DNA from 3 places in the Paenibacillus sp. D9 genome. Region 1 is predicted to be linked to each of the others. Evidence: riboswitches for the same ligand, from Rfam matches in the RefSeq annotation. Region 1 holds a riboswitch; each other region holds the start of a gene.
What was found. A riboswitch is a leader RNA that binds a small molecule or an ion and turns the genes downstream of it on or off. The one in region 1 is predicted to bind thiamine pyrophosphate.
Positions count from the first base shown of each region.

Region 1 (7,484 bases):
ATCCTCGTAGACGGCGTGCAGAATGATCGGACGGCCGGTGTCGGCGGCAAGGGAGACGAATTCCCTCAAGATGCGCAAGTACCCGGATTCGTCGAACCCTTTTCCCTCCGCTTGCGCTTCCGTCCGCATGTAATAGGGAAGTCCGACCTCTCCGATCGCGAACGCTTCCCCGGCTTCATGGCGATTCCGGATCCAGGCCAGAAGCGCCTGCATTTCGGCCTCGTCCGGCAGCTCCTGCTCGGGATGCCAGCCATAAGCGGGCATGATCCGGCCCGGATGCCGCCCGGCCAGCTTGCGCGTCCGCTCGGCGGAATCCAGATCCATGGATACGGCCACGACAGCGGCCACGCCGCCGTTGAACGACTGCTCGAGCATCGCTTCCAGCTCATCCGCAGCATACTGCTCCAGATGGATATGGGCATCGACGAGAGGCAGATGGATCGGTTTCATAACGGCATATCCCCCTCTTCCAGGCTTCCGAGCGATTCATAGAGAGACTCCTTCAGCTCGCCGAACCGCGGATCGCTTCCCAGCTTTGCGCTGCGCGGCCGCGCAAACGGAACCTGGAGCTCCCGAACGACGACGGCCGGCGATGCCGACAGGACGAGAACGCGGTCGGACAGCAGCAGCGCCTCCTCGATGGAATGCGTGACGAACAGCACCGAGCGGCGCTCCTCCTCCCACAGCGACAGCAGCCAGCGCTGCATCCGCTGCCGCGTCAGCGCATCAAGCGCGCCGAACGGCTCGTCGAGCAGCATGAGCGGCTGCGGCGACAGCAGCGCGCGCAGGAACGAGACTCGCTGCTGCATGCCGCCGGACAGCACATGCGGGTAAGAGCGGGCATAGGCTTCCAGTCCGAGCCTGCGCAGCCCCTCGTCGGCGAGGCGCTTCGCTTCGGCGCGGTCTCGGCCCGCGATGCGCAGCGCCAGCTCGATGTTGCCCCGGACCGTGCGCCACGGCAGCAGGGCTGCCTGCTGCGGCATATACGCGGCGCGGCCGGCTCCCTCCGAAGCCGGCTTCCCGGCGAGCATAATTTCGCCGGAGTCCGGCCGCTCCAGCCCCCCGATGAGGCTGAGCAGCGTCGTTTTGCCGCTGCCGGAAGGGCCGACGAGCGAGACGAATTCGCCTTCGCCCACCGTCAGGCACACTCCGCCAAGCACCTCGACGCGACGGCCCCCGCTGCCGAACGACTTGCGCAGATTCCGTATTTCCAGCACGTTCATCTTCCATCCTCCTTGCGCGGCCGCCAGCGCAGCGTCAGCTTCTCCGCGCCTGCGACGGCCGCGAACAGCATCAGGCTGAGCATCACGACAAGCGCGACTCCGGCGAATACAAGCGAAGTCTTGAAGCCCTTGGAGGACAGCAGCATGAAGTAGCCGAGCCCCCGGTCGGAGCCGATCCACTCCGCCACGACCGCGCTCGTCACGCTGTACGAAGCCGCAATCTTGAGGCCCGAGAACAGCTGCGGCAGCGCGCCCGGCAGCTCCAGGCCGAGGAAGCGGCGCCAGCGGCCCGCTCCGATCATCCGCATGTACCGCTCCAGGCCCGGGTCGGCTCCCTGCAGGCCGCCGAGCATGGCGACGCAGACGGGAAAAAAGCAGACGAGCATGACGAGCAGCAGCTTCGGCAGCAGTCCGAAGCCGAACCAGATGACGAGCAGCGGCCCGATTGCGATGACAGGAATGTTCTGCGACAGGACGAGCAGCGGATAGAAGCCCGATCGCACGAGCGGCAGCAAATGCAGGACAGCTCCCAGCAGCAGGCCTGCGGCCGCGCCCCCGGCGAAGCCGAGCAGCGTCAGGCTCAAGGTCGCACCCGTGTGCTGCGCCAGCCTCGGGCGCGCCGACCAGGCATCCCGGGCGATATCGCTCGGGGCGGGCAGCAGCCACGCCTCCGTCCCGGACAGACGCACGGCCGCCTCCCACAAGAGCAGGAAGGCGGCCATGACGACGACCGGAGGCAGCAGAGCCCTCCAGCGTATCGTTCTACTGTCCATCCGGGTATTTTTCCAGCAGCCGGTCCATCGAGGCGCCGTTCTCCGGGTTGTAGTATATCTTCACCTGAGAGATGACGGAGGGGCAGCCCATCGCCGCCATCTCCTTGCTCATCTCCGCGACGACGGCGAGCAGGCGCACGAGGTCGCCCTCCATCGTCGTCTCGAGCGGCGCGACGCGGTACGGCACGCCGGCCTCCTTGATGATCTCGATCGCCCGGTCCACGTACGGAAGCACGCTTTCCCCGCCGGGCGTCGTCGGCAAAATCTGAATGCTTACAAGCGCATTGGCCATATCCGGTTCCCTCTCCCCGTCAGCCGGCATCAGGATGCCGGCAAGTAATCGTTCGTGAACGCCTTGGACAGATCCGGCAAGGTGTCCAGCAGCTTGTGCTCATGCATCCACTCGGCATAATTCGTCCAGACTTCCGCCTTCTGCTCGCCCCAGCGCGGAGCGTCATCCTGATATTTGGGGCTCAGCCACTTCTGGCTGGCGCGCACCAGCTCCGGATTGAGGTCCGGAACGGCCTTGATCAGGATGTCCGCGGCGGCGTCGGGTTCGGAGATCGCGTAGGCGTAACCCTCGGAAGCTCCGGCCATGAACGCCTTCACCACATCAGGGCTTTCCTGGATCAGCTTTTCGCTCGTTTCCAGCACCGGCGTGTAGTAATCCAGCTTCTTGCTGTAGTCGGTCAAGTACACCATGTTCAGCTTCTCCCCGCGCAGCTCCGCCTCCACCCCTGTCCAGGCGTAATAGATCCAGGCGAAGTCGATATTCCGCTTCACGGCGGTGAAGAAGTCCGCGTTGCCCATGTTGACGATCTTGACCTTGCCGACATCGGCGCCCTGCTCCTGCATGAGCGAGGAGATGACCTCCTGCTCGACCGGGGCTCCCCAGCCGCCGTAGGTTTTGCCCTCGAATGCCTTCGGCTCCTTGATGCCCTTGGCCTCCGGCGAAGCAAAGCCGGAAGTGTTGTGCTGGATGACGGCCGCCAGCGACACGAGCGGCAATCCCTCGCTGCGGGCGAGCGTAATGTTCTCCTGGTAGCCGACGCCGAATTCAGCCTCTCCCTTGGCGACCAGCGTGTCGGCGGCCGTCCCCTCCGGCGGCTGCACGATCTCGACGTCGAGGCCGTGGTTCAGGAAAAAGCCCTTGTCCCGGGCGACGTACAGGCCGGTATGATTCGTGTTCGGCGTCCAGTCGAGGACGACCTTCACCTTCTTGACCGGCGCGGACGTGCTCGTTCCGGCGCTGCCGGAAGGCGCAGGCGTCGCTGTGCCGCTGTTCCCGCTGCCGTTGTTCCCGCCGCTTGCGCCGTTCCCGTTCCCGCCGCAGCCTGCCAGCAGCGTCGCCAGAACAAGTGCGGCCAGCCCCGCTTTTTTGCCCATCCTGCTTGAAATGCCCATGTTGCTTCCCCTTCTTTCTCTCGCAGCCGTGAGCCCGCCCGGGCCTTGTCCGGAGCGCCAGCATGAGAGGAACAATAAAAAAAGACGTCTCCCAAGGAAGACGTCTTCGTCACGTGAATCCTGTTGCGCCCGAGGGCGGCAAAAGGCTCGGATGACATGCGGTTCCTACGCTGGCATTATCCAGATCAGGTTTAACGGGTCGGGATGCTTCTCCCCTCTCAGCCGGCGTACGCCAGCTCCCCAGGCTCATTCGGTTGTCAATAGAGCCATTATAGCAGAGAAGCCTTTTATTGCAACCTTCCGTGTCGAAATTTGCGGGCGCGCGGCATCACGTAGAGCCGGCTTCCGGACTTTCCGAGCCTGAAGACGGCTGCTTGGCGTCAGAGTCGGCAGGCGCTCCGCGAGCCTTGTTCCGCTCGCCGTTTTTGCCGTCAGAGCCAGGACTCTCGTCCTGCTGCCCGTCCTGGCTTCCGGCCTTTTCGGCGCTCCCATCGGCTCCTGCCTTCCCGTTTCCCGGCTGTCCGCTTCCGCTTGCCTCGGCTCCGCCGGCCGCCGCATTCTCGGCTCCGCTTTGGCCGCTGCCGCTCTGACCGCCGGCCTCCCGGCCCTTGGCCTGACCGCCGGCTCTCGCCTTTGCGCCGCCTTGCCCCGCTTGCCGCTGCGCTTTCTTTTTGACCCATCCGATTCCCATGACGAGCATGAGCAGCGGCAGCGCGATCTGGTAATAGGGACTGAATTTCAGGTAGACGGTCATGCCCGTCCACAAATGCTGCGACATGATCGGCTCCAGGAAGCTTGCCGTGAAGATGAGCGGGGCCATGACGAGGGCGCCGGCCCGATAGGGAACTCCCCAGGCTGTCCGCAAAGCGATGACCGAACCGAAAAACAGTCCCGTAGCCTTGACGTACAGCCCGATGTACAGCAGCAGCGTCACAAGAATATCGAGCCGCTCCAGAAAGTTGAACAGCCGGATCTGCTCCACCGCCTCCAGCGTCGGAAGCGCGGGGAGCCGGTACAGCTCCGGACCGAGCACCATCATCAGCACCATGTTGACCGCGATCAGGAACAGCGAGACGCCGATGTAGGCGCCATAGGACATCGCGCCTGTGGACGGGGAGCGTCTGGCATAGGTCCAGAACATCATCAGCACCATGACCTGTCCGAACGGAAACGGCAGGATATCGGGAAACGCCGCGTGCAGGACCGGCCTGAAGCCGTTCTCCAGCACAGGCCGCAGACGGTTGAAGTCGAGCAGGCCCGACGCCAGAAACAACCCCAGAAGGGAAATGTAGCTGACGGCCAGCACCGGAATCAGCACTTGGTTGACCCGGAAAAACGCCTCTACTCCCTGCCTGGCGGTGTAGTAGACAATTCCCGTCAAAACCAGCATCGTGCACCACATCGGCGTCTGGGGCAGCAACGTGGCGGAGATCAGCTCCCCGAAGTCGCGCACGTTGCGCATCGACTCCAGGGCGAAGACGACAGCCAGCGCAGCGCCGAGCAGGCCGCCGAGCAGCTTGCCGAAATGCAGCTTGTACAGCCCGACCAAGTTCGTGTCGGGGGCCCGGTTGTAGAGCGCGCGGTAGACGAGCAGCAGGCAGAAGCCCGCGGCGGCAGCGATGCTGATCGCAATCCAGGAATCCTGTCCCGCCTCGGAGCCGAGCTCGAACATCGGGGTGCTGCCGATGGTGAACAGCACGAGGAAGACGGCGATCTGCCCCGCGCTTACGCTTGCTTCCTTCGCTTTCATGCCCTCACTTCCTCTCCCGGCTGTCCTCGCTCGCCTGCTCGTAGGAGCGGTTGCTCCGGCCTGTCTTGATCAGTCCGACATGGACCCCGATCTCGGCTTTCATTTCGGGGTAGAACCTGCTGTTCCACTCCGCAGCGATTCCTTTCCATGTACGCGGATACTTCCGCCGCACCGCTTCGCCGATGCCGGCCACATCCGCCTTCAGTCTCTGGGAAGCCTGGAGTCCGTCCTCGATGTCGGATCGGACCTGCTGGCCGAGCATCCGCTCGATGCCGGCCACCGCAGCCGGGTCATGAAGATTTCCGCCGCATGTATACTCGAACAAGGTTGCGTCCGCCTCCACATCCGCCTGAAGCAGCCAGCCGTCTCCGCTCCGCGCAGGCTTCATCTTCGTCTTGAGCCCGGTGATCCGGGCGCTGTTGACCTTGGGTCCTCCTTCGCGGCACGGAAAGGAAATCGTCGTCCCGGACACTTCGCTGCGCAGCCAGAGCAGGCCCCGGCTCTCATGCGTGCGGATCCAGCCGATCATATGGTCGTCCCGGAACAAGGCCAGCTTCTGCAGCCTCACCTTCGAAGGCGTCGACGTGCTCTTGTTCGCGTCCACGCTGCGCACGCCCTCGCCCGATCCGCTGATCGCGATGCCGGGGGCGGCGGATGCGTGCAGCGGGCCCAGCAGCTGCAGCAGCATCGAATAGACGGTCTGGGGACGGAAGTTGCCCCCGCTCTCTTTTTCCAGCGCGATCAGCCTCGTCAAGGCGTTGCCCGATATTCTCTCCATCGGAAGCAGCTGCTCCAGGATGGGCCGGGCTTCGCCCTCGGTCACGAACACCATGACCGTCTCCCGGGAATTGCCGTTGCGGAGATAGACGTCCAGCAAGCCGCCGATTCCCTTGCGGGCGGCACGCTCGCCGATGACGACGACCTGGTTGTGCCCGAAGTAGAGGCTCCGGGACATCTCCTGCGTCGCCCGGGATACGGCGCCCCGCACGCTCTCTCCTTCCGTGGAGAAGACGTTGACCGGAGATTCCGTCGTGCTCGTGAAGCCGTTCTGGGAGGAGATGGCGCTTGGAATGACCAGCTGATAGCTGATCTTCCACTTCCCCTCCTCGGTGACGTCGATGCCGGTAGCCGCGATGATGCCGAGCTCATTGAGCTCCTTCCGGTCCCAGCAGCCCGCAAGCGGAAGGAACAACAGCGCCGCCGCCAGCAGCAGCGCCCAACGTCTGATGATGCCCCGGCTCATGAATTCTGGCGCTTGGGCTTGCCTCCGGGCTGCCTGCGCCTGCCTCCCTTCTGCGCGATGACCGGCCGTCTGACGAGGCTCCAGCGCGGCGCCCGGACGAACGTATCCTTCCATTCGCCTTTGACATACGGAGCGACCGGCTTGAGATAAGGCACGCCGAAGGAATACAGGCCGGCGAGGTGGATGATGACGAACAGATCGACCGAGATGATGCCGACAAAGCCGAGAATTCCCGCGCTGACCATGAGCAGGAAGCGGATCAGCCGCGCGGCGATGGCGATGTTGATCTGCGGCACGACGAAGTTGGAAATCGCCGTGAAGGCGACGATGATGACCATCGCCGCAGACACGAGCCCCGCCTGGACGGCGGCCGTGCCGAGCACGAGCGCTCCTACGATGGAGATCGCCGGTCCGATGGCGCGCGGCATTCGGACCCCCGCCTCGCGCAGCACCTCGAAGGTCAGCTCCATCAGGAATGCTTCCACCAAGGCCGGGAAGGGGACGCCCTCGCGCTGCGCGGACAAGCCGATGAGCAGGTTACTCGGAAGCATCTCCTGGTGGAAGGTCGTGATGGCGATATAGAGAGCCGGCAGATGCATGGAAATGAAAAAAGCGGCGATCCGGATCAGCCGCAGGAAGCTGGCGATGTCGAAGCGCTGATAATGGTCCTCCGGCGATTGAAAAAACCGGAAAAACGTCACGGGGCCGAGCAGCACATAAGGACTGCCGTCCACCACGACGGCGAAATGTCCCTCCAGCAGCCCGGCGGCAGCCTGGTCGGGCCGTTCCGTGTTGAGCACGGTCGGGAACGGGGTGAACGAGGAGTCCTGGATGAACTCCTCGATGTAGCCGCTGTCCAGGACGCTGTCGATGTCGATGTCGTCCAGCCGCCTGCGCGCTTCCTTCACGATCTCGGCATCCACGATGCCGTTCATGTACAGCAGCGACACCTCCGTGCATGTCTCCCGCCCGATGCGCCGCGATTCCACCGTCAATCGCTCCGAGCGGATGATTCGGCGGATGAGGCCGATATTCGTCCGGGCCGACTCCGTGAACGCATGCTGGGGCCCGCGGATGACCGTCTGGGCCGT
Region 1 is NZ_JZEJ01000001.1:1,336,346-1,343,829, forward strand. Features, by position in the region: gene VE23_RS06245 (TatD family hydrolase) at 1-450, opposite strand, end outside; gene VE23_RS06250 (ABC transporter ATP-binding protein) at 447-1,223, opposite strand; gene VE23_RS06255 (ABC transporter permease) at 1,220-1,996, opposite strand; gene VE23_RS06260 (thiamine-binding protein) at 1,986-2,288, opposite strand; gene VE23_RS06265 (ABC transporter substrate-binding protein) at 2,318-3,400, opposite strand; TPP riboswitch at 3,545-3,653, opposite strand; gene VE23_RS06270 (GerAB/ArcD/ProY family transporter) at 3,729-5,150, opposite strand; gene VE23_RS06275 (Ger(x)C family spore germination protein) at 5,155-6,393, opposite strand; gene VE23_RS06280 (spore germination protein) at 6,390-7,484, opposite strand, start outside.

Region 2 (7,484 bases), 2.8 Mb from region 1:
AAACGGGCAAATGCATTCTTTTCATCACGCATGATGTCGACGAAGCGCTGCTGCTCGGCCGGCGCATCCTGCTCCTGCATCCGTCTCCGGGAAGGATCGTCGAGGACTTCGCCAATCCTCTGCATGCGGAAGGAAAGGCTCCGCTGCGATCCAGCCGGGAGTTCGCCGAGCTCCGCGAATGGCTGATCGGGCGCATCGCGGACGGGGCGCCGTCAGGCGCAGCCCGGCAAGGGCGCACCGGACGAGCGGAAGCCATGCCGCTGGGAGGCCCGTCCTCCAGGCAGGAGCCGTACCGTCCTTAGATTCATCGTTCAGACGGAAAGACGGGAGCTATTCCATTCCTAGGTTGCCAGCCTGCCGGGTGCTTCCCGTTCATAAATTCGACATCAGGCAAATCGGACAATAATGCAGGAGGAGACATCATGGAACTATTCTGGTACCTCCCTACAATGGGAGACGGGCGCTACTTGGGCACGACGCAAGGCGCCAAAATAACCGACTTGCCTTATTTCCGGCAAATCGCCCAGGCCGTCGACAGGCTCGGCTATACCGGCATGCTCGTGCCGACAGGCCATGCCTGCGAGGACGGCTGGGTCGTCGCATCCGCGCTCATGACCGCCACGGAGCGCCTGCGTTTTCTCGTGGCGGTCCGCCCGGCAGGCGTCTCGGTGACGATCGCCGCCCGCATGGCCGCTACGTTCGAGAGGCTCTCCTCGGGCAGGCTGCTCGTGAACGTCGTCACCGGCGGAGATCCGCATGAAATGCGGGGTGACGGCATTTTTCTGAGCCACGCCGACCGGTACGAGGCTACCGACGAGTTCCTGCAAGTATGGCATCGCCTGATGGCCGGCGAGGAGGTCACCTTCCGCGGCAGGCATATCCAGGTGGAAGGGGCCCGGCTCCAATACCCTCCCTTCGGCCGCAAGTCGCCGCCGCTCTATATCGGAGCCTCCTCGGAAGCCGGCCATGCCGTCGCCGCCAAGCATATCGACACCTATCTGACCTGGGCCGAAACGCCGGAGATGGTTGCGGCCAAAATCGCCGACGTCCGCTCCCGCGCCCAGGCTCTCGGCAGGCAGGTCGACATCGGCCTGCGGGTGCAGATCATCGTCCGGGAGACGGCGGAGGAAGCCTGGGCCGCAGCCCGCCGGCTCATCCGCCATGTCAGCGAGGAGGACGCCCGGAGCGCGCAGGCCGTGCTGGACCGGTTCGATTCGGTCGGGCAGCGCCGCATGACACAGCTGGTCCGCGACAGCGAAGGGCAGGACGAGATCGCTCCCAACCTGTGGACCGGCATCGGCCGCGTGCGCGGCGGCGTCGGCACCGCGCTCGTCGGCGATCCCGAATCGGTGGCGCTTCGCCTGAAGGAGTACGCCGCGCTCGGCATCGACAGGTTCATCCTGTCGGGCTACCCCCACCTGGAGGAGGCGTACCGCATCGCGGAGCTTCTGTTCCCGCTGCTGCCCGTGTCCAGCCCGACCCGCCCCCCGGAGCCGGACTGGTCGCCGATGGGCGAGCTGCTCGCGGAAAATATCGCTCCCCGCTGACCGCCGGCCATAATCCCTCTTGCCGCTTCCCGATTTTCACGTTATAGTAAGGACAATTTCCATAGCATGCATGGGGGCTCGATGAAGTCGGGCTGAGACTGCGGCCGTATGCCGCTGACCATTGATCTGATCTGGGTAATGCCAGCGTAGAGAGAATGCACCGCGCCGCCGGGCTTGCGCCCATCCTGCGCGGATATGCCTTTATTCCCTCTGCCCGCCGGCTTCCGGCGGGCTTTTCCTATGCCCCCGGAGGAGGTCGGGCCGGGTCAGCAGCCATCTGTGGGGAACATTCCAATTTTCCTTGAGAGGGAGTCTGATTTCTTATGTCCACCGCCATGCCCAATGCCGACCGTCCAAAAGGACTGACGCTCGCCGACATTCTCGTCACGCTTGTCGTAGCCGTCGTTTTCGGCATCATCTACCGCATCTGGAATCCGATGTACGACATTCTCAAGCCGCTCGGCCTGCATGCGGAGCAGCTCAGCTACGGCATGTGGTTCATGGCCGGCACCTTCGCCTTCCTCCTGATCCGCAAGCCCGGGGCCGCGCTGCTCGCCGAGACGGCCGCGGCCGCGCTGGAAGCGTTCATGGGCGGATCGTGGGGAGCCTCGACGCTCGTCTATGGAGTGCTGCAGGGTCTCGGAGCCGAAATCATCTTCGCCGCCTTCCTGTACCGGAAGGCAGGTCCGATCGTGACGGTCCTTGCGTCCCTGGGCTCCGCCGTCGTCTCCATCTTCATCGACGCGCATTACAGCTACATCGATAAAATGACCGCCTGGAACTACACCTTGTTCGTCTCCATGCGTCTGCTCGGCAGCGTCGTCATCGCCGGCCTGTTCGCCTGGGCGCTGGCCAAGGCGCTGGAGCGCACCGGCGTGCTGAGCCTCATCCGCCCGGCATCGGCCAAGGATTACGAGGCTCTCGGATAAGGCGATGAAAGCTGCAGACGTCATCCTAAAAGGCTGCATTCGCAGCCACACTCCGACGAACGGCGGGGAGATCGGCGCGGCTTCGACGCCGCTTGCAGCTCTCGCTCCCGCCATCGGGAGCGGCCGCTTGCCCTCTATGAATGCCTCCGGAACCGGCACCGAACGGCAGCGTCATGCCGACGAGGCTGTGCCTGCAGCGAAACGGCCGATGGCGCCCGTCCAACATGCCGGGCCTGCGGCGCGCGTAGAGAACCTGCGGCTCCGATATCCCGGAGAAGACACTCCGCTCCTCTTCAAAGGGCTGAGCCTGACCATCGAACGCGGCCAGAAGGTGCTGCTGCTCGGACCGAGCGGCTGCGGGAAGTCGACGCTGCTGCAGGTGCTCGGCGGCCTGGTGCCGGCGGCCATCCGCATCCCGATGAAGGCGGACTGCTGCCTTGTTCCCGCCCGGCCGGGCTATGTGTTCCAGGATCCGGATTCCCAGTTCTGCATGCCGTATGCCGACGAAGAAATCGCCTTCGCGCTGGAGAACGCGGGCATTGCGCGCGAGGAAATGCCGGCCCGCATCTCTCGCTGTCTCGAGGCTGTCGGCCTGTGCCTGGCAGACCCCCATTTCCCGGTAGCCGGCATGTCCCAAGGAATGAAGCAGCGGCTTGCCATCGCGGCCATGATCGCCATGGAGCCCGATGCTCTGCTGCTCGACGAGCCTACCGCCCTCCTGGACGAGGAGGGCACGCGGCAGGTATGGAGCTCGCTCCGCTCCGTCTGGGGCGGGCGGACCGTCATCATCGTCGAGCACAAGATTGCCGGCATCGCGGAAGATATGGACCGGGTCATTGTATTCGGACCCGACGGAAGCATCCAGGCCGACGGCTCTCCTCGCCTCGTGTTCCGGGAGCACCGGGATCTGCTGCGGGAATACGGCATCTGGTACCCCGGCTTCTGGGAGGACTACGATCGGAATGCCGCCATCCGCCCCGCAGCGACCGCTCCGTCGTCTGGCGTCCGTTCCGCCGAGCTGCTGCTCGAGCTGGACGGTCTGGAAGGATGGCGGGGCGGCCGGCCCAAGGTGCGGACCGGCCCGCTCGCAGTGAACGCCGGCGACTGGATCGCCGTCACCGGCGTCAACGGAGCCGGCAAGAGCACGCTGCTGCTCGCCATCATGAAGCTGATCAAGACCAAGGGAAGCCTGTACATTCCCGGCATTCCGGTCCAAAGCCTGAAAAAGCCCGGGGATATGGCCAAGCATGCCGCGCTGAGCTTCCAAAATCCCGAGTTCCAGCTCGTGACGGACTCCGTCCTCGACGAGCTCGCCTACTCCTTGCCGCGATCGCTGCGGGAACCGGAGCGCAGCAGCCGGGCAAGGACGCTCATGGAGAACTACGCGCTCGACGGCCTCGGCGGCCGCCATCCCTATCAGCTGTCGATGGGACAGAAGCGCAGGCTCAGCGTCGCAACGGCCATGGTCGGCGGCCAGCGCCTGCTGCTGCTGGATGAGCCGACCTTCGGCCTCGACGCGAGCGGCACGGTGCGGATGATGGAGCAGTTGGAACGGCTTCGCTCGGGCGGCTGCGCCATTCTCATGATCACCCACGACCCGGAGCTGGTCCGGCGCTTCGCGACCCGGCAGTGGCTAGTCGACGGCGGGCTTGTTGCGGAAAGGAGCGGCGGCACGGCATGCATCTGACCTTTTCCCATCGCGAAACCTGGCTGCATCGCGTCAACCCGACGCTGAAGCTAGCGGTGTCCGTGCTGCTGTTCGTCGCCGCCCTGTTCGTCCACAACCCCAATGTCATGGCCCTGCTCGCAGCCGCATCCCTGCTGCCGCTGCTTGCAACCGGACATCCGCCTCTGCGCGTGCTGCTGTACGCTTCCCCGTTCCTGCTTGTCTTCATCTCGTCAGCCTCCGGCATGATCATGTTCGGGACCGGCGCTACGCTCTGGTTCGAGCTCGGCCTGATCCGGATCACGGAGGAAAGCTTCTATCGCGGGCTGCATCTGGGGCTCCGCTCGCTCCAGGTCGCGGCGGTCGGACTCGCCTTCGCGCTTACGACCCGTCCGGTCGCCTTGTTCTACTCGCTCATGCAGCAGCTCCGGATGCCGTCCAAGTACGCCTACAGCTTCCTGGCCGCCCTCAATATGGTTCCGCTGCTGGCGGATGAATTCTTCACGCTCCGCCAAGCGCTCCAGATCCGGGGAGCCGGCCCCGGACGCAAAGGAATCTACGGCCGCCTGCGGATGTATGCCCTGCCGCTGCTGGCCCAGAGCATCCGGCGCGCCCACCGGATGGCCGCCGCCATGGAGGCGAGGCGCTTCCGCAGCGGCAGCGGCAAGCGCACGTACTATTACGTCTATGGCTGGTCGCGCATCGATGCCCTGTATGCGGTCTCCATCGCCGCCCTCTGGCTGCTGGCTTGGCTGCTCGGCACCCATTATCCCTTGCTTGCCGCAACCGACGTTCGTTGACGGACGAAGGCAGGAGGCAGCCGTCGCGGCGGTTCCTAAAATACCCAAACAGACCCTGGAGAACTGCTCTCTCCAGGGTCTTTTTTGTGTATGGACGTTCCTGCTATTTAAAAAATGGCTGCCTAATATGCCCTGGGGGAATCTGCGCCAATCTCTATTCCCTGAGCAGGGCATCCGTTATCCTCAGCGCCGGCGTCGGCTCTCCCATGCAGTTCCCTTGACTCAAGTCAGGCCCTTCCAGTCGATTCCCTTCAGCAGCGCGGCCGTCTCCGCATCGTCAAGCTCCCATTTTGGAGACATCCCCGTATCCGTCATTACATAGGCAACCAGGCTGGCTTTGTAGTCCTTCCCTCCGGAGTTGAACGGGTACAGCACCGAAAAAGCCGTTCCGGCGCGATCATAGACCGTGAATTCCAATCCGTTTTTCAGAACCTCTCGAGATGGAATTGTATCGGAATTCTGCATGGACGAGCTTCCCTCTCCGTTCAGCACGGATAAAAACAGAACCGAACCATTCTCCCCTTCGTAGCTGAGACTCAATTCATTGATATCCTTTTTTTCAACTGTCTTGTCCGACGTATAAATCCGATTCGGCTCCAGATCATCCAGATTGCCCGCTCCGAAAGCTTTTTCGTCCAGGATGGCAATCACGCTCCGGAGAGAATAGCGCCCCACGCTCTGCGGGAGAGAATAACCCGGATATCGATTCTGGAACTCCACTTTATCCATGTTTTGATACGGGTTCGAGACCAGCTCCCGAATGTTCTGCTCTTTATTCTCGAACAGCTCGTACTGCTTGAACGCCAGTTTGGCCATCTCTCTTTGCACCAGCTGCTGCTTGACGTCCTGGTATTCATACATCGATTTCTCCCGGCCGAACGGATATAGCTCCGCGTGGTTATGCTCCAGCTTCGCCTCTTCGTCCTGCTTTTGGACAAAGTCGAGAATGATGCCGGAAATTCGCGACAGCTCCCCGTAATCAAGATTCTCTGCCCGGTCCCGGACCGTCCGCACGCTGTTCGGCTCCTCCAGCCCGAACGACACCGCAGGGAGCGAATAATAGCCGAAGGAAGCATGATCGCCGTCAAAGTTGTGGCGTATATCCGCATTGAAGCCGTCCTGCTTCAATACATCCGCCAGTGAGGTTACAAAACGATTCTTCGTGTTGTCGGTTAGCAAGTTGAGCTTGCCGCCTTTGACCCCCACCGCATCCAAGCTGACCGCAGAAAGGTGTACATTGGAATCATAGAGGGAATCGACGAGAGCCTGGCTTCCCTGAAGCCCGTTTTCCCTCCCATTGAAGGCGCAAAAGACGATGTCGGAATAAAACGGCCTCTCTTCCGAAAGGGCCTTCAGCGATTCCGCCAGCCCCGCGAGCACGCTGACAGCCGCAGCCCGGGAAGCGCCCTCATAGATCTGCCCGGCGTCCGAGCCCAGGGAATCGAGAGGCGCCGAAAGGACGAGGACATGGTGATCCGGTCCGCTTGCAGACGTGCCTGAGATTTTGCCGATGACGCTGGCGGCCTTCGCCTCTTCCTTGTCCTCATACTTCATTCGCAGAGAGATGCTTTCAATTCCCTCCTGCTTCTTCTTCAGAAAGATATATGTATCGTCATTGATCTCCACGACGGGCACATTAAGATTCCGCCGGGCGGGATATTGCTTGAGCATGTCGGTGCGGGCCAGGATGAACCGAGTGCTCCCCTTCTGCGCCCGATCGAGCTCCTCCTCCGATGCCGCCACGAATGCGGTACCGGCCGTCAGCGAGCCGATGGAATCCTCGCCCAGCTTCAGCTCGGCCGTAGCGTCGAGATCCATCCGGATGACGCGTTCCCGGAAATGCTTACCATACACCAGCTCCTTGACGCTGCCGTCCTTCATCGTCACCTTCAGGCCGATCTCCCTGCGTTCTGCCGATCGGTACGGAAATAGGACCGGGTAGTCGTCTCCGCTGTATTTCTCCAGGCCGATACGGGCAAATTCCTCTCCGATCGCTTGGACAGCCTCTTCGTTGCCGGCCGTCCCCGCCAGCCTGCCCTCCATCTTCTTCGCCGTCAGCAGCTTGACGATCCGCTCCTGAGGCGGCCGCTCCCCCGAGGCCTCGCAGGCGGCCAGCAGGATGGCCGAGGCGATGGCCAAAAGGAGTAAAGCACGCCATGCTCGCAAGCGATTTCCCCCTGTCTATTCATTAGTCAGGGCAATTTTACCAACAACAGGCCATTTTTTCTACCTGATATCCCCTATTGTTGTCGTTTTCTACCGCATTCGAGAGAAATCGACAACCCTATCTTAGGTTTCCTTTTCCGATTCCGGCCATAACCGCGGCCTCCGATCCATGTCCAAAAAGGGAATAAGTGATGCTGCTGTCTTTGAATCAATAGGCAGGATTGGGTTCATATCCATCCCTTGCTCAAAACAAAAAAACCGGGATCCCAAGATCCCGGTTCTCTTCGCAATCAAGCTTACAGCTTAACTACGTTTTCAGCCTGCGGTCCGCGGCTGCCTTCTACGACGTTGAACTCCACGCTTTGACCTTCGTCAA
Region 2 is NZ_JZEJ01000001.1:4,106,330-4,113,813, reverse strand. Features, by position in the region: gene VE23_RS18490 (ABC transporter ATP-binding protein) at 1-302, shown strand, start outside; gene ssuD (FMNH2-dependent alkanesulfonate monooxygenase) at 423-1,547, shown strand; TPP riboswitch at 1,608-1,717, shown strand; gene VE23_RS18480 (ECF transporter S component) at 1,871-2,476, shown strand; gene VE23_RS18475 (ABC transporter ATP-binding protein) at 2,481-4,163, shown strand; gene VE23_RS18470 (energy-coupling factor transporter transmembrane component T family protein) at 4,154-4,942, shown strand; gene VE23_RS18465 (M28 family metallopeptidase) at 5,165-7,108, opposite strand; gene VE23_RS18460 (cold-shock protein) at 7,405-7,484, opposite strand, start outside.
Region 2: another riboswitch for thiamine pyrophosphate. It lies ahead of VE23_RS18480 (ECF transporter S component); the one in region 1 lies ahead of VE23_RS06265 (ABC transporter substrate-binding protein).

Region 3 (7,484 bases), 4.1 Mb from region 1:
CGCTTGAATGCCCGCGCCTCCACCGGAATCCGAGCCTGCGATCGTCAGCACTTTCCGGATGCCGCCTCCCCGCAGCCCGTCGCCTTGCCCGACAGCAGTCTCTAGCAAAGGAATTCCTCCCTCATCGGAAGGTTTCGGCCAGTCTCCGCGCCGCCTCTGGCCGCTGCCGCGAATCGTTCCGGGGAGAAGGAGGCGATCCATTCCGGCTTCGTTCCATCCAGCAGCTCCCCTACGGCCGCAGCGGTCGCAGGTGCAAGCAGTATGCCGTTTCGGTAATGGCCGGCCGCCACGATGACCTGGGGATGATCGCTCAAGGCGCCGATCATTGGACGCCCGTCGCGTGTGGCCGGCCTCAGCCCGGCCCAGCGCAGCTTTGGTCGCGCGCCTTCCAGGAAAGGGAATATCCGGCTGCTCCACCGCTCCAGCCGCCCGATTCCCTTCTCCGTGACCGAGGCGTCGAATCCGGCAACATCTTCGGAAGCTCCGCATACGAGGGCGTTCCCCGATTTGCCGACCCAATAGGCCTGACTCGAAAACACCATATGCCTGACCGCTCCGTCGGGCACGTCGAAAGCGCAGATCTGACCGCGAATCGGATGAATGGACTCCGGCAAGCCGAACATCACCTCGAATTCCCCGGACCAGGCTCCGGTACAGATCAACAGCCTGTCCGCCTCGTGCTCTCCGGAATAATCGGTCGAGAGAGCGACGGACCGCTCCCCGGAACCGGATGTCCGCAAAGCAAGCTCCCGCAGGCTGCCGGCTCCGCCTATCATCCTGATCCCGGCCAGCCTGCAAGCCTCGGCCAGCGCTGCAGCGAGGCGGGGAGCCTCGACATGGGCTTCGGACGGCGTGTAGATGCCGCCCGCCGCTCCCCGCGCGAGAAGCGGCTCCATACGGGCGAGCTCGGCGGCGCTCAGCAGCTCGGCTCCGCTGCCGGCCGCCCGCTGCCAGTCCAGTCTCGAGCGCAGCGGGAGCAGATCCGCTTCATGATAAGCGACGCCGACGCTGCCGGTGCGCTTGAGCCCGGCCTTCATGCCGCTGGCTTCCTCGATTGCTGCCGTCCAATCCGGGTAACGGAGCAGGCTGCCGGCGCAAAGATGGAAGAAAGCGTCCGGCTGGTCGGCATTTTCCGAGAACGGTGCCAGCATGCCCGCCGCCGCTCCCGTTGCCTGGCCGCCGAAGCCGCCCTTTTCAATGATGGTCACCTCGCGGCCTCCGCCTCTGGCCGCCTCGTAAGCGCAGCTCAGCCCGATGATGCCGCCTCCGAGGATAAGCACCCTTTCCTTCACAGCCTCCACGCTCCCGAGCGATCGGCTTGGCGCGTGTACAGAGCGCCGGCTTCCGTACTGCTCGCAGAAGCATAGGGAAGCGCGGGGATGCGGCCGGCCAGCCTGGCCAGCCGGCCGGCGCGGATCGCGAGCGCCATCGCTTCGGCCATCGCCACCGGATCAGCCGCCCGCGCCACCGGCGTATTGGCCAGCACGGCCGATGCCCCCAGCTCCATCGCCTGAGCGGCGTCCTTCGCCGAGCCGATTCCGGCGTCCACGATGACGGGGACCGGCGATTCCTCCGCGATCAGTCCGAGGTTGTACGGGTTCAGGATGCCGAGCCCGGTTCCGATCGGTGCGCCGCCCGGCATGACGGCCGCCGCTCCGGCTTCGGCCAGTCTCCGGCAGAGGATGGGGTCGTCGGAGGTGTAAGGCAGCACCGTAAAGCCTTCGGCGACAAGCCTTTCCGTCGCTCGCAGAGTCTCCAGCGGGTCGGGCAGCAGCGTGCGGGAATCGGCGCTGATCTCCACCTTGATCCAGCTGCCGAGCCCTGCCGCTCTGGCCAGGCGCGCGATCCTCACCGCCTCGTCCGCATTGCCTGCGCCCGACGTATTGGGGAGGTAGATCCGCTTTTCTTCGGGCAGATGCTGCAGGATCGAATCGTCTTCAAGCTGCTCCAGGTTGACGCGGCGGACGGCGAACGTAATGACCTCCGCACCGCTTGCCCGGAGCGCCTGCTGCATGACGGCCGGGCTCGGGAAACGGCCCGTTCCGAGGAAGAATCGCGAAGAGAGCCTTGTCCCGCCCACTGTCCAGACATCCCGGCCCAGCTCCAGCTCAGGCTGAAGCTTCGAATCGACAGCGGTTGGACAACCCGTTCGAGGCTCTGTTTGAACTACGACCAAAGCATCTGTCTGAGCCTCTGTTCGAGCCACTGTTTGAGTCTCTGATTGAGCCTCTGTCTGAGCCTCTGTCTGAGCCTCTGTCTGAGCCTCTGTTCGAGCCTCTGTTCGCGGCTCAGCTTGAACCCCCATTTGATCTTCCATCACTCAGCCTCCCCCTACAAAGTGGACCAGCTCGATCTGCATTCCATCCGCCAGCCGATGGCGGCTCCAATTTCCGCGCGCCAGGATGATTCCATCCGCTTCGGCGACAATTCTCTGGCCGGACAGGCCGTGAAATTCGACCAGCTCCTGCAGAGTCGATGAATGCGTAAAGATTTCCTTGCCGTTCAATGTGAGGCGAAGCGGATGGCCCGGTCGGGAACCAGCCTCGGATGAGTCGGTCCGACCGGTTGCAGCCTCGCTTGCGGCAGCGATCAGGCTCCGCAGCTCCCGGCAGACAGCTGCGGGATCGGAGCTGCCGACAACCGCGGAGACGGCGCACAATCTCCTCGCCCCTGCGGCGAGCACCTCGCCTGCATTGCCGGGATGGATGCCGCCGATTGCCGTCCATGGAATGCGAACATGCCGCGCAGCCTGGCGGACGTATTCCAACGTGACCGCCGCCCGGCCCGGCTTGGTTGCCGTCGGATACACCGGCCCGACTCCGATATAGTCGGCGCCGGCCGTCTCGGCCTTCAAGGCCTGCTCCAGGCTGTGGGTGCTGATTCCGACGATCCGTTCCGGACCGAGCAGCTCCCTCGCATCCGCGATGGACAGATCGTCCTGGCCGAGATGGACGCCGTCGGCATCGGATTCAAGCGCGAGCAGGGGATGGTCGTTCACGATGAACGGCACTCCGTACTCCCTCGTAAGCCTGCGCAGCAGGCCCGCTTTCTCTCCCAGCTCCCGCAGCGAAGCTTTTTTGTCCCGCAGCTGCAGGATATCGGCTCCCCCCTCAAGCGTCTCCCGCATGACATCCTCCAGCCTTCTTCCGGGATGGCAGCCCTCGCCCGTAATGACGTACAGGCTGAACTCAAGCTTCTTCATCCTTGGCCTCTCTCTCCGGCGCATCCGCGCCCAAATAATGCCGACACCATTCCCAAGCCGTGTCAGGGTCCGCCGCGCCTTGCGCAAGCACTCTGCCGTCCGGAAACACGACAAGCTTCCCGTTGTCCGGGAGCGCTGCCCGCAGCAGATAAGGATTTAGCGTCAGCCGGCAGCCCAGCCTCTCCAGCCTTTTCTCATACGTTCCGGGTTCGGCAGGCTCCAGCTGCAGCTGGAACGAATCGCGGCCGCACAGAACGGCTATGTTCTGGCGGCGGGTGCTTCCGGCTGCTTCCGAGGCTGCTTCCGAGGCTGCTTTCGGAAGGAGCTCTCGACCTGTTCCCCATAGAGACTCCGCTTCTTCATCCTCCCGCCAAGCATCCTGCGTTCCCGGACGTGTCCCTCCCCCCCTCCGTTCCTGCACCGCTCTTGCGTTGCCGCAGATCGAACAGAGCCTTGACGGTCCGGGCAGCTTCGTTTCGCGCATCGCGTATGGCCACACAGAGGCGGAGACGAGCGTCCGGCGCATACCTTCCCTATCGCCTGCCAGCCATTTGAGCGCTTCAGCCGCCTGCAGCGCCGCGACCATCTCCACGGCCGGCGAGATCATGCCCGCCGTCTCGCAGGTCTGCCCGCTGTCCTGCTCCTCCTCGCCGCCGATCAGGCAGCGCAGGCAGCAGGTCGCGCCGGGAATGAGCGGAGCGCTCATTCCGGCCGCCCCGGCGACGCCGCCGTACAGGAAAGGAATGCCGGCACGGAAGCCGTATTCGCTCAGCACAAGCCTGGCCGCGGCATTGTCCGTACCGTCCAGCACCAGATCGCAGCCGCACGCGATCTTCTCCAGCACGCCGGGGGCCGTGAAATCGGCGGCAAACGCCTTGACTTCCACCATGCCGTTGATCCGTCTCAGCTTCCGCGCGGCGGCCTCCGCCTTGGGAAGCGCCAGCCGGGCATCCTCTTCGTCGAACAGCATCTGGCGCTGCAGATTGCTGAATTCCACGTAGTCGCGGTCGGCAAGCCGCAGCTCGCCTACCCCGGCCCGGGCCATATGCTGCGCCAGCGAAGCTCCGAGCGAGCCGGTACCGGCGACAAGCACGACGGCCTGGCCGATCCGCCGCTGTCCTTTCCAACCGATGGGAGCAAAGCGGATTTGCCTGGAATACCGTTCCTGAATGGCTTCTTGCGCCTCGGATCGGCTTGTTGCCGCCTGCTCAAGCATAGATGCTGCCGCCTCCGGCCTTGAACGCCTCCGCCTGCTCCTTCATGCCCGCCTCGATCGCCTCCGCCGTGTCCAGCCCTTCCCTCTCCGCGTAATCCCGAATGTCCTGCGTGATCCTCATGCTGCAGAACTTCGGCCCGCACATGGAGCAGAAATGAGCGCTCTTGGCGCCTTCCGCAGGGAGCGTCTCGTCGTGGTAGCTCATAGCCCGCTCGGGATCGAGCGACAGATGGAACTGGTCGCGCCAGCGGAATTCGAATCTGGCCTTGGACAGAGCGTCGTCGCGCTTTCGCGCCTGCGGATGGCCCTTGGCGAGATCGGCGGCGTGGGCGGCGATCTTGTAGGTGATGACGCCTTCCTTCACATCCTCCCGGTTCGGCAGCCCCAGATGCTCCTTGGGCGTCACATAACAAAGCATCGCCGTACCGAACCAGCCGATCATCGCCGCCCCGATCGCGCTTGTGATATGGTCGTAGCCCGGCGCGATGTCCGTCGTGAGCGGACCGAGCGTGTAGAAGGGAGCCTCGTCGCAGACCGCGAGCTGGCGGTCCATATTTTCCTTGATCAGATGCATCGGAACATGGCCCGGACCTTCGATCATGACCTGCACATCATGCTTCCAGGCAATCTTGGTCAGCTCGCCGAGCGTGTCCAGCTCCGCGAACTGCGCCTCGTCGTTGGCGTCCGCGATCGATCCCGGCCTCAGCCCGTCGCCCAGCGAGAAGGTCACGTCGTAAGCTTTCATGATTTCGCAGATATCCTCGAAATGCGTGTACAGGAAGTTCTCCCTATGGTGGACGAGGCACCAGGCGGCCATGATGGAGCCTCCCCGGCTGACGATGCCCGTAACGCGCTTCGCGGTCAGCGGCACATATCGGAGCAGCACGCCGGCATGGATGGTGAAATAATCGACTCCCTGCTCCGCCTGCTCGATCAGCGTATCGCGGAACACCTCCCAGTTGAGGTCCTCCGCCTTGCCGTTCACCTTCTCCAGCGCCTGATAGATCGGCACGGTCCCGACCGGAACCGGGGAGTTGCGGATGATCCATTCCCTCGTTGTATGGATGTTCTTGCCGGTGGACAAATCCATGATCGTATCGGCCCCCCAGCGGGTCGCCCACGTCATCTTCTCCACCTCCTCCTCGATCGAGGAGGTCACGGCGGAGTTGCCGATGTTGGCGTTGATCTTCACGTGGAAATGCCGCCCGATGATCATCGGCTCGCTCTCGGGATGGTTGACGTTGGCCGGAATGACCGCTCTTCCCGCCGCGACCTCGGAGCGTACGAATTCAGCTTCCATCCCTTCCCTCAAGGCGATGAACTCCATCTCGGGAGTCACGATGCCCTGCCTTGCGTAATGCAATTGGGTGACATTTTTCCCAGTCAGGGCTCTCCGCGGCAGCCTGCCGGATGGCGGGAAAATATCCGCTCCCCTTGCGGCCGCCTTGACTGCGTCGGAGAAGCCGTTGTCCTCGGGAAGGACGATTCGGCCCTCGTATTCCTCCGTATCCGCCCGTTCTGCGATCCAGCTCCTTCGCATGAGCGGCAAGCCTCTCGCGACATCTGCCTCGTAATCGGTGTCCGTGTAAGGACCGCTTGCGTCATAGATTCGCAGAGGCTCATTCGGGATGGAAACTCCCCGCACCTCGCTGTCCGACAGCGCGATTTCCCTCATCGGAACCATGATATCCTCCCGGCTTCCCTGCATGTAGACTTTGCGGCTGCCCGGCAGCGGCTCGGTATGTATGGCCATGGATAATCAAAAGCCCCCTTAACGGATGATGATATCCGCCAGGGGGCTGCACGCTTGGAAATGCCGGTCATGCCTTTAGTTCCCGATGGTCTGCACGAAAAACGCAGGCTGTCCGGGACACTCTACTGGCCGCTTCCGCCTTCATCGGCAGATTGCGGCAAGCAGATTGGTTGCGCCTATTTCTCCGCCGCCTCCCGCCGAAGGACGGCAAAAAGCCGCCTCCGGTCTGGAAGCGGCGAAAAGAGGCACAGGCCAAATAAAAGGCATGTTCGACCACTTTCCTACGCTGGCATGACCCAGATCAGGTTCGAAGGGACCAAAGCTTACGCTTTATCTCAGCCCGTGCGGGCGCCCCTAGTGGATATCTTGGTATGACTATAAGTCGGGTGGGGGAAGTTGTCAACTAGTGACCAACAGGTCTGTAAAGAATTTTGTGTAAACTCACCAAAGGTGAATGTATCGTCATAGCGCTATTTAGGGTGCAAAAGTAAAGCATTGACGCACGCACAACAGACTCATGAAATTTATATACATGCATGAACATAGATTAGATGTATTATTGGCTGAATGATGCCTTTATTCGACACACTGGGTAGCCCCACCAAAAAATAAAGCGGTTAGCTTAGAAACAGCCTCATAAAGCTCTATAATTTTGAAGCCTTCGGTTCGTATGCGGCAATTACATCCACAATAGAATCAACCGCTAAAAAAGAAAAGTGAAAGAAAGTTTCTGATTCAGCAATCCCATATGACTGTAGTGATAGCCAATGAATGTATTCCGAATTAGTCACCTTGAAGAAGGTATTGTCACTAAAGAACTCTGTGCCGTATCGCCCATCAAGATTATTTATCGTACTAAAACTTTCATCTGTACTTCTGTACGCACGTACTGAATCCTCGAATAGTACCTCTACTCTTTTAGATTCATCATTTGCATCGGAAAGCAGTATACGAAATCCATTGATACTGTCAGAGATTGATTCAACATAATACTTAGATGACAAGTCACTGCCAACTTCAACTTCCCATCTTTGCCAGTTCTTCTCCAAAAGTAACTTCCCTACCTTACCTCCCGGAATATCTTTCACATCAGTTACACCCATATTATTAAAATTACATCCTGACAGTATAATTGTCGTGTTATTCCTCCGATTAGTTGCGATGACTTTTCAATGGATTGCCCTCTCAGTGTCTATATCGAGAAAGGGTATTGTTCAGTTGCGAAAAATTATGAAAAAAACCGCAGAAAACGAAGATAACAAAAAACAGGTCAATCATGGTGGCATCTGACAATAGCTGCCAATAACTTGGCT
Region 3 is NZ_JZEJ01000001.1:5,448,268-5,455,751, reverse strand. Features, by position in the region: gene thiD (bifunctional hydroxymethylpyrimidine kinase/phosphomethylpyrimidine kinase) at 1-108, opposite strand, end outside; gene thiO (glycine oxidase ThiO) at 102-1,292, opposite strand; gene VE23_RS24380 (thiazole synthase) at 1,289-2,080, opposite strand; gene thiE (thiamine phosphate synthase) at 2,321-3,202, opposite strand; gene VE23_RS24370 (ThiF family adenylyltransferase) at 3,189-4,418, opposite strand; gene thiC (phosphomethylpyrimidine synthase ThiC) at 4,411-6,171, opposite strand; TPP riboswitch at 6,433-6,537, opposite strand; gene VE23_RS24360 (hypothetical protein) at 6,816-7,274, opposite strand.
Region 3: another riboswitch for thiamine pyrophosphate. It lies ahead of thiC (phosphomethylpyrimidine synthase ThiC); the one in region 1 lies ahead of VE23_RS06265 (ABC transporter substrate-binding protein).